3 regions of the Peribacillus sp. NPDC097895 genome follow, and region 1 is predicted to be linked to each of the others. Evidence: riboswitches for the same ligand, from Rfam matches in the RefSeq annotation. Region 1 holds a riboswitch; each other region holds the start of a gene.
What was found. A riboswitch is a leader RNA that binds a small molecule or an ion and turns the genes downstream of it on or off. The one in region 1 is predicted to bind lysine.
Positions count from the first base shown of each region.

Region 2: linked by a shared signal. The riboswitch ahead of ACQKMH_RS17175 (amino acid permease) and the one ahead of dapA (4-hydroxy-tetrahydrodipicolinate synthase) in region 1 are both predicted to bind lysine.
Region 3: linked by a shared signal. The riboswitch ahead of ACQKMH_RS03120 (aspartate kinase) and the one ahead of dapA (4-hydroxy-tetrahydrodipicolinate synthase) in region 1 are both predicted to bind lysine.

Region 1 covers NZ_JBNNSH010000001.1:1,308,990-1,312,260, reverse strand. The annotation lists gene ACQKMH_RS06305 (D-2-hydroxyacid dehydrogenase) at 1-157, opposite strand, end outside; partial or broken gene ACQKMH_RS06300 (threonine ammonia-lyase) at 351-912, opposite strand; lysine riboswitch at 1,214-1,392, shown strand; gene dapA (4-hydroxy-tetrahydrodipicolinate synthase) at 1,528-2,424, shown strand; gene ACQKMH_RS06290 (hypothetical protein) at 2,781-2,990, opposite strand.
Region 2 covers NZ_JBNNSH010000003.1:173,612-176,882, reverse strand. The annotation lists gene ACQKMH_RS17180 (glycoside hydrolase family 13 protein) at 1-121, shown strand, start outside; gene ACQKMH_RS17175 (amino acid permease) at 172-1,623, opposite strand; lysine riboswitch at 1,720-1,904, opposite strand; gene ACQKMH_RS17170 (LacI family DNA-binding transcriptional regulator) at 2,147-3,109, opposite strand.
Region 3 covers NZ_JBNNSH010000001.1:666,287-669,557, reverse strand. The annotation lists gene ACQKMH_RS03125 (YslB family protein) at 1-352, shown strand, start outside; gene ACQKMH_RS03120 (aspartate kinase) at 417-1,649, opposite strand; lysine riboswitch at 1,739-1,915, opposite strand; gene uvrC (excinuclease ABC subunit UvrC) at 1,977-3,271, opposite strand, start outside.

The DNA of each region.
Region 1 (3,271 bases):
AGCCCAAAATAACTTCAGTACTTGGTAGATATTTTTCAGCTTCCTCCTGAGTTGCCGCTGCCTTTACCGATGTAAATCCATGATCCCGGATACATTCAGCATACGCTTCTGCCTGCTCAGGACTAAATACAAGAATGTTAGGCTGGTATGTAATCATCGAATCTCCCCTTTTTTACTCATTTTTTCGCTATCGATTATTAAAATCGACGGTTCTTTTTTATTAATCTCTCCTTATGAATAGGATACTAAATAAAATTGAAAGAATGAATATATTAGTATTTAAATCTGTAAAACTGGGAAATTGATACGGTATTGCATCTTAAATAAAAGGACTGGATCTAAGGATTTTCAGAAAGGGTAACAAATACATCTGTTAGATTAGGAAGATCCTCTAACAATTCCAAGCCAATTGTTCCTTGTCCAGCTATGACGTGAAGATCATCAAATGGCTGAATCACCGTTAATCCTTTCCCTCTTTCCAGTTCATAGCAATGCTCTCCTGCGGCATCTTGGCTATCACCAACTATCTCAATTTGAGCTCCCAGGCTTTTTAATGAATCTACTTTTGCTTTTGGTATTCGATTTGAAATGCAAACAACAGCATCAATCCCTAGTTTTTTTGCTACATATGCTACAGCCATACCATGGTTTCCATTTGAAAACGTTGCAACCCCACGTTTTTTTCTTCCTCACTCAAGCTGAGTATCTTATTGGCGGCTCCCCTTACTTTAAATGCTCCAACCTCATGAACATTTTCAAGCTTTAAAAAACCAGGACGTCCAATTTTTTCAATAGTATCGTAGATTGAATCAATGGTGTTCTACTTACAATTGAAGCGATTCGTTTTCTTGCTTCCCAAACGTCACCGATTTTCATATCTTTTCTTTCCTTTATTAGTTTTGTATTAGTCATGTTGTCCTCCCCTCCTTGATCATAATTCTAGGTATTCATAAGATAAATACTAATTCCTTCTATAAGATATATCAATTGTCAAAACTGACTATAAAAGGATGAAACTTTTCATACAGTTTTTATAAAGCTATTAATGTTGAGTTTATTTAATACTAAAAAAGATGAATCCAGCCCAAAACCGTAGCCATTGCCATCGATTATCCATGTATTCTTAAAAAAAAATCTAAATTCCCCTTGCAACAGAAAGGATTCTCTGTTATATTACAGACAATTAAATATTTTCTTACTTCATACTTTTTGAAGTGAGGATAGAGGAGCAAAGACCATTAGTACACAGTTTGAGGAGAATGAGATCCTATGACTATTGTGGAAAGGGGAATTTGCCGAAGCGGAAAGAATCTCATGTTCTTGAAGCTGGTTCTGCTATTGAATAAATACAGGACTGTCATATAGGAAACTATATGGAGGGCTATCTTACGCACCGAAACGATTTTTTTGATAAATATTGTTTCTACTGCAGCAGCGAATCCTCGTTGTTGCTTTTTTGCGTTTACTCCTTAATGGCCCTAATCACCTCTCAATTTTCCAAAAAAATATACAAAAGGGTGTGAAGTTATGAATTTTGGCCAAGTGTTAACTGCAATGGTTACCCCGTTTAATCATAATGATGAGGTTGATTTTTATGCTACGAGAACTCTAGTAAATTATTTAATTGCTAATGGTTCTGATGGATTAGTTATAGCTGGTACGACTGGAGAGTCTCCTACATTAACAACAGAAGAGAAAATAGATTTATTCAAAGTTGTTGTAGAAGTTGTTGATGGAAGAGTTCCAGTCATAGCTGGAACTGGCTCAAATAACACGAAAGCTTCTATCAGCTTAACAAGGCAAGCTGAGGCAGCAGGAGTCGACGGAATTATGCTCGTTACCCCATACTATAACAAGCCGTCTCAAGAAGGATTATTTCAGCACTTTAATGCTATTGCCCAATCAACATCATTACCAGTAATGCTTTATAATATCCCAGGACGAAGTGTTGTAAACATGTCAGTAGAGACGATTGTTCGTCTCTCAAAAATTAACAACATTGTGGCAATAAAAGAAGCAAGTGGTGACTTAGATGCCATGGCACAAATCATTAGCGAAACAACGAGTGATTTTACCTTGTACAGCGGCGATGATGGGTTAACCTTACCGGTTTTAGCCATCGGTGGAACAGGCATTGTTTCGGTTTCTTCACACATAATTGGTAATGAAATGCAAGAAATGATTAATAGCTTTAAAAATGGTGATGTCCGTGGTGCTGCTTCCATACATCGTAACCTTCTTCCAATGATGAAAGCATTATTTGCTGCACCAAACCCATCACCGGTAAAATCAGCATTAAATATGCGAGGGTTAAATGTTGGAGGTGTCCGCTTACCATTGCTCCCTTTAAACAACGAAGAAAAAACAGCTCTACAAATAGCTCTACAACCTAGTAACGTAGAATCTGTGTTGTTAAAAAATTAAAGCGAGGTATAATACCGACTTTCTAATTAAAGACCATAATAAACGGGATATGTTTTTAAAAGCAGTGCAACTTCGAAAGAAGTGCACTGCTTTTAAATCGTTGCACGACTCAAGGGCTAAACTAGTAGAAATAGCTAGTGGTTATAAACTCAACGTTATTATTGAGTCAACTGAACCAGCATTAATTATAGATCCTGACCTTTAAGTCACCGCGATTTCCTTTAACTCATCGATTTCTTTGTTGTCCTTCATACCCTTCCACTAAATTATTGAAATAGGTCTCTTGTTTAGTTGTTTTAGCTAAAGCTTCTGACATTATAATACTCTTGCAAACATCTTGATTGAAGACTAGTTTTTTATTGTCCCTTCCTGATTTCAGCTTCGCCATAAACGAATTCACCAGTGAGTTCAATTTTATCTGGTGCATTTTTAATTAGACTCTTCCATGACGAAAAAATACTTATTAAAGTTTTAGAAAACTGCTTATCAAAAAGGGTTACTCCATGATTGTTAATACCTCTGCCAATTGGAGTTCCTCGGAATGATGGGTTTTTAGTTGAATCCATTCTGATAAGTCCATAATGTATTGAATCAAATCATCAATTATTACAACACTGTCAATGACACTTTTGTTTTTTTTCTCTATGCATCCAAAAATCTTTTATATCAGTTGTCTTAGAAATAAGATAAAACTCATGATCCATGCTCATGTTTTCCTCCTTAAAATAAGTCCTCGTTGGGTCTTATTTTAGCATTCCTTATGCAACTAACCTGCCCCGTTCGTTCAAAAAGCAAAAAGGCCACCAAATGGCAGCCCCGGACCTAACTAACGACCTGTTAGTTCATT
Region 2 (3,271 bases), on a different contig from region 1:
GCCAGAAGAGCTACATTCCTATTCTAGTACAAGGCTGATCGGCAATTATGAACAGGAGGAAGAGGGGATCTCCATCAAACCTCTGCGTCCATATGAATGTCGTGTTTATCATTTGAAATGAAAAAAGTCCATGGTCTCCTTCATTTGAGGAGACCATGGACTTTTTACGTATTATTTTGATTTAAGATCACATTCCTCAAGGGGAATGATTTTCGTTTTGTGCTTAATTTTATAACCGAACCATAGGACGAAGAATAGAATCAAGCCAATGTAGGAAACGAACATTGAATTCCAGTCAATCCCGTTGCTGCTGAAAGCCTGATAGCCTTGCCCAATGATAATGATAATACATAGAACAAGTGCGAATATTGGCCCGAATGGGAAGCCTTTGGCCCTGTATGGTAAAGCATTCAAATCAAGGCCTTGAGCTGCGTAGGCTTTGCGGAACCGATAGTGGGCAAGAGCTATCCCGACCCATGTTACGAATCCAGCCATACCTGAAGCATTCAATAACCAAATATAAACGACACCATCTCCGAAAAATGAAGCTAAGAATGCAACGCAGCCAACTAAAGAAGTTAGGATAAGTGCATTCACGGGTACTCCTCTTTTATCTAACTTTCCAAGGAATTTCGGCGCTTTCCCATCACGTGCCAAGTCCCAGAGCATACGAGTTGAAGCGTACATGCCAGAGTTACCGGCAGAGAGTACGGATGATAAAATGATCGCGTTCATGATGGATGCTGCAAATGCAAGGCCAGCACGTTCAAATACGAGCGTGAATGGACTGACGGCAACATCTTGACTCAATAAACGTGAATCAGTAAACGGAATGATCATACCAATTACAAAAATGGCAAGGATATAGAATAAAATGATACGCCAGAAAACGGATCTGATCGCTTTTGGGATATTTTTTTCTGGATCTTCGCTTTCACCAGCCGTCACTCCAAGCAATTCCGTTCCTTGGAACGAGAAACCGGCAGCCATGAAAACGCCTAAGATCGTGAAGAAACCACCGTTAAAGGGGCCATCGCCCATAGTGAAATTTGAAAAACCAATTGGGTCATTCCCACCCATGATTCCAAGAATGATCAGAACCCCAGTGATCAAGAAAATGACGACTGTCACGACTTTGATCATAGCAAACCAGAACTCGGTCTCGCCAAAACCTTTAACGGACATATAATTAATAAGAAACATAATGATTAACGCGATGCCACTCCAGATAAAGGAAGGACTATCAGGAAACCAGAACTTCATAATTAAGACAACGGCTGCCAATTCGGCGGCAATGGTGATTGCCCAGTTATACCAGTAGTTCCAACCAATCGCAAAGCCGAAAGATGGATCGACGAATTTGGAAGCATAAACACGGAATGAACCGGCTACCGGCATGAACGATGCCATTTCTGCGAGACTTGTCATTAAATAATAAACCATGATACCGATGACCGCGTATGCCACCAAGGCACCGCCAGGTCCGGCCGAATGAATCGCACCGCCACTTGCTAAAAATAAACCTGTTCCAATCGTTCCACCTAATGAAATCATCATTAAGTGCCGCGCTTTCAGGCTCCTTTTCAATTCAGTAGGGCTTGATGCTTTTTGTGAATTTGACAATTGATGTTACACTCCTTTTTATTGGAAGGGAACGAAATATAAAAAAACAGCAGTCGAAAAAGATCGACGGCTGTTTATAATAAACCCGTTTATCCTTCCGAAGATAGCTCCCCACGCTTTTAGAAAAAACGTGACAGTGATGTTCCTGTTCGGTAACACCGCCAGCAAGGATATACATGGAATATACCCAAACTTCGGCAACTTATCCTTTCAAACGGAGTCTTGAATTTTCCAGAATCTCGTCCGTTTTACTTTTATAAGCTGCAGCCTCTAACTCATCGGTAAATGAGGAAGTATTCAATTTTCTTAAATCGTCGCGCCAGCATAGTTGACGTCGTACGATCTTACTCAAGATATTCTTGAAATCGTTAAATGATTGCTAGTAATTGAGTAAACTTTACTATATCAAAATTATAAAATATTCTAATAGATATCGCAATCATTATTTTATGTGGTTATTTTTTCCTAGTTCTAAAAGGATTGGAAAAAGGAAATAATCAAATTGCGACATACAAAAATAACATTAAACGGTCTTTCTTTTTATAAGGGCGTAGTCCAGCTTCACATGTTTGATTACTTCAGGATTCTCAAATAGATCCACTGCCATTTTCCCGATCCATTCCAGCGGCAAGGAAATGGTCGTGATGTCAAGCAGCTCACTAAGGCTATCATTATTGAAGCCGAGGATGGCGACATCGTTTGGAACTGTTATTCCCGATTTCTTAGCAGTAAGAATGAATCCTGCAGCCGTGTCATCATTAGTGATGATGAGGGCTTCCGGTTTATCCATCATCGAATTCCACTCCTGAAACAATTGTTCACCGTCTTTGATGTGATAGCTTCCTTCAAACAGCCATTCTTTATTGTTTATAAGTTGATGATTTCTCATGATATCATTAAAGGCCTTTGTTCGAAGAAAACTGTTCCTGCTCTTTTTACGGCCGAGACTGTAACCAATTTTCTTATATCCTTTAGCAATCACGTATTCAAGGGCACAGGAAAAGGCTGCATAATGATCTATGCTGATCGACGATAACTCAGCCTGGGCTGTATCTTCACATAAAATAATCGGACCGTATCTTTGATAATCCAATAGGACTTTCATTTCCGAAATTCTTGAACAAACGATAATGCCATCAAGTTGCTTCATTTGCAGCATATTCAACGCCTGAATTTCTTTCTCTCTTTCATAATGGGTTTCAAAGATGACTATATGGCAGCCTATTGCGTTAGCCTGCTTAGTAATTCCGTGCACGATTGCCCCGTAATAGGGGTGATTGGTGAAAGGGATGATAATGCCGATAAGATTCGTTTTTCCCTTTGAAAGATGAATGGCATTGATGTTTCTTGAGTAATTCAAGCGATCGATGGCTTGTAAAACGCTCTCTCTTTTATCAGGGCTTACATATGGATGATTATTCAATACGCGAGACACTGTTGAGACAGATACACCTGCAAATTGAGCGATTTCTTTAATATTTGTCATGGGATCACCGTTTTTTCTTTTTTTATATTGTATCGTATGAAACCCATTTCAGAGCAAGGGAGCAGAATAAGGCTACTGAAGGTTTTTACAGAAAGGGTCTTGTTCTGGTATGGGTTTCATCCTTTAAGATTGGTTTAAGTCTTAGAGGAGGAGGAAATCATG
Region 3 (3,271 bases), 640 kb from region 1:
TATTCTCGGAAAAGACTCTAATCAAATCCTCTATTGGGCAGGTAAACAGTTAGCAAGAAAATTCCCATTGAATGGCGATCAGGAAATCATTGAATTTTTCCAGAGCGCTGGATGGGGCAATCTCGAAATCATGAAGTATACGAAAAACGAGATGGAATACTCATTGACTGGTGAAATAATCAGCCGCCGCCTGGATTTACATCCTGACTGTCACTTCCAACTTGAAGCCGGCTTCCTTGCCGAGCAGTTTACACTGCAAAAAAAATTCCTCAGCGAATCAACGGAAGAAGTCAAACGCCGCGCAAAAAAGGTGACCTTCACCATTCAATGGGATCCCAGAGATCCAATCTAATGAGCCCATAAAACAGACTTACCCTTTTAACCGGAAGTCTGTTTTTTTATTGGGCTCCATTCATTTAAGCTAGTACATTTGCATGCTGCCCAAGTTTAAATGCTTCATGAAGCGATTCGACAGCCTTCACCATTTCCTTTTCGTTGACGACAGTCGAGACTTTTATTTCCGATGTGCTGACCATTTTCACTTGGATGCCAGTATGGGCCATCACTTCGAACATCTCGGCGGCCACTCCTGGATTGGAAACCATACCGGATCCGACGATGGACACCTTGGCCAAACCGCCTTCCGTTTCAATACGATTGAATGCCAATTTTTCTTTATTATTTTCCAGCACGATCAAGGCCGCTTCCGTATCTTCACTTTTAATGGAGAATGATAGATTGGTCGTATCCTCGGCGGTCATGCTTTGAATGATGATGTCCACATTAATCCTGTTTTTCGCAAGTGTCGTGAAAATCGTTGATAAAACACCAAGTGATTGGGGCAAACCAAATACTGTGACTCTTGTAATACTGTCTTCAAAAGCAATGCCGCGTACGATTAAGTTTTCTTCCATAGTTGCTTCCTCCTCAATGATCGTTCCTGATTCTTTCTCCATGCTCGAACGGACTTCAAGCGGAATTTGATAGTTTTTTGCATATTCGACAGCCCTTGGATGAAGGACGCCTGCCCCCAGATTGGCAAGTTCCAGCATTTCATCGTAAGAAATGGATTGGAGTTTTCGCGCGCCTTTTATGTAGCGTGGATCCGTTGTGAAAACACCCGTTACATCCGTATAAATATCGCATCTATCCGCATTCAGCGCTGCAGCGATGGCAACCGCCGTCGTATCAGAACCGCCTCGCCCTAAGGTAGTGATTTCCCCATTTGCATCGTTCCCCTGGAAACCGGCTACGACCACTATTTTCCTATCCAAAAGCTGAGCTTGGATCCTTGAAGCATCGATGTTTAAAATCCGGGCATTCCCATGAACGGATTCCGTTTGCATGCCAGCTTGCCAGCCAGTATACGAAATGGCTTCATGTCCTTCTTCAATCAATGCCATCGTTAACAGGGAAATCGTTACCTGTTCCCCCGTAGTCAATAGCATATCCATTTCCCTCTTGCTCGGGGTTCCAGAAATATCCCGGGCCATGGAAACCAATTGATCCGTGGTTTTCCCCATTGCTGAAACAACGACGACTACCTCATTTCCATTCTCCGTTTCTTCGATTACCCGTTTGGCAACATTTTTGATTTTTTCTACGCTACCGACGGATGTTCCGCCGAATTTTTGAACGATTAATGCCATCCTCATGCACCCTCTCTATCTTTTTAGGCAATAAAAAAAGCAATGAGAAATATCTCATTGCTGTGATCACATATCAAATACTGTAAACACAGTGAGATAGCTCTCCAGGGTATAACCCCTGACAATCCGCCATTTATTAAATGTCAGACCAGAAAAACAAGGTATGAGTCTTGTCTTCCTTCGGCGTCATCCCCTTTCAAAACCTTTCATGGAAGCTCATACTTCTCCAGGTTTTTACTCTTGAATTCCGCACCTCTATCAGCACTTTTAAGTTGTCTAATTAAAAATTCCTTCTAATCATAGCATAGAGATTTATCGCTAGCAAGATTATTCTTGCAATTTTCTAACGATTCCCTCGGCCACCCCTTTTGGCATACCCGCTTCCATAATTTCCTCGGTCGATGCCTCTTTGATTTTCTTCAATGACCCAAAATGCTTTAATAATTGCTTTCTCCGCTTTTCCCCGACTCCCGGAATATCATCAAGCTGTGAGTGAACCGCATTTTTCCCGCGTAGCTGGCGATGAAACGTAATTGCAAACCGATGCACTTCATCCTGAATTCTTTGCAATAAGTAAAATTCCTGACTCCGTGAATCAAGCGGAACAAGTTCAAGCGGGTTTCCAATCATCAATTGCGATGTTCTGTGTTTTTCATCTTTAATCAGACCTGAAAGTGGAATATCAAGGCCCAATTCATTTTCCAAAATATCCCGGACCGCTTCCACATGTCCCTTTCCGCCATCAATGATGATTAGATCCGGAAGAGGCAGCCCTTCTTTCAATACTCGTGAATATCTTCTTCGGACCACTTCACGCATCGATTCATAATCATCAGGTCCCTGGACCGTTTTGATCTTATATTTGCGGTACTCCCTTTTTTCCGGTTTCCCATCAATGAACACGACTAAAGCGGAAACAGGGTCACTCCCCTGGATATTGGAGTTATCGAAAGCCTCAATTCGATGCGGGGTATAGATGCCCAATTGGACCCCGAGGTTTTCCACGGCTTTGATCGTTCGTTCTTCATCTCGTTCAATCAAAGAAAATTTTTCCTGAAGGGCGATGGAGGCGTTTTTATTCGCCAGTTTAAGCATATCTTTTTTCGCTCCCCGTTTTGGGTGAATCGTTTTCACACCAAGCAGCCCTTCGGCCATTTCGGCATCCACTGATTCAGGCAGCAAAATTTCCTTTGGTTTAAAGTGGTTGGTAATCTCGTAAAACTGACCCAGGAATGTAAGAAGTTCCTGTTCCGGTTCATCATAGACAGGAAAAAGTGAAACATCCCTTTCTATCAATTTACCCTGTCGCACAAAAAATACTTGAACGCACATCCAGCCTTTATCATAGGCAAAGCCAAATACATCACGATCGATGAAATCGGTCGTCATCATTTTCTGCTTCTCCATCGTGATATCTATGTGGGCAATTTTGTCACGGAACTCTTTGGCCCTCTCGAAATCGAGCTCTTCGGATGCCTCCAGCATTTTTTCTGTCAGTTCTTTTTTTATCTCAGTATGTCCGCCGTTCAAGAACCGATTGATATCCTCCACCATTTTTTTATATTCCTGTTCCTCTACATCATATACACATGGAGCCAGACATTGTCCTAGGTGATAATAGA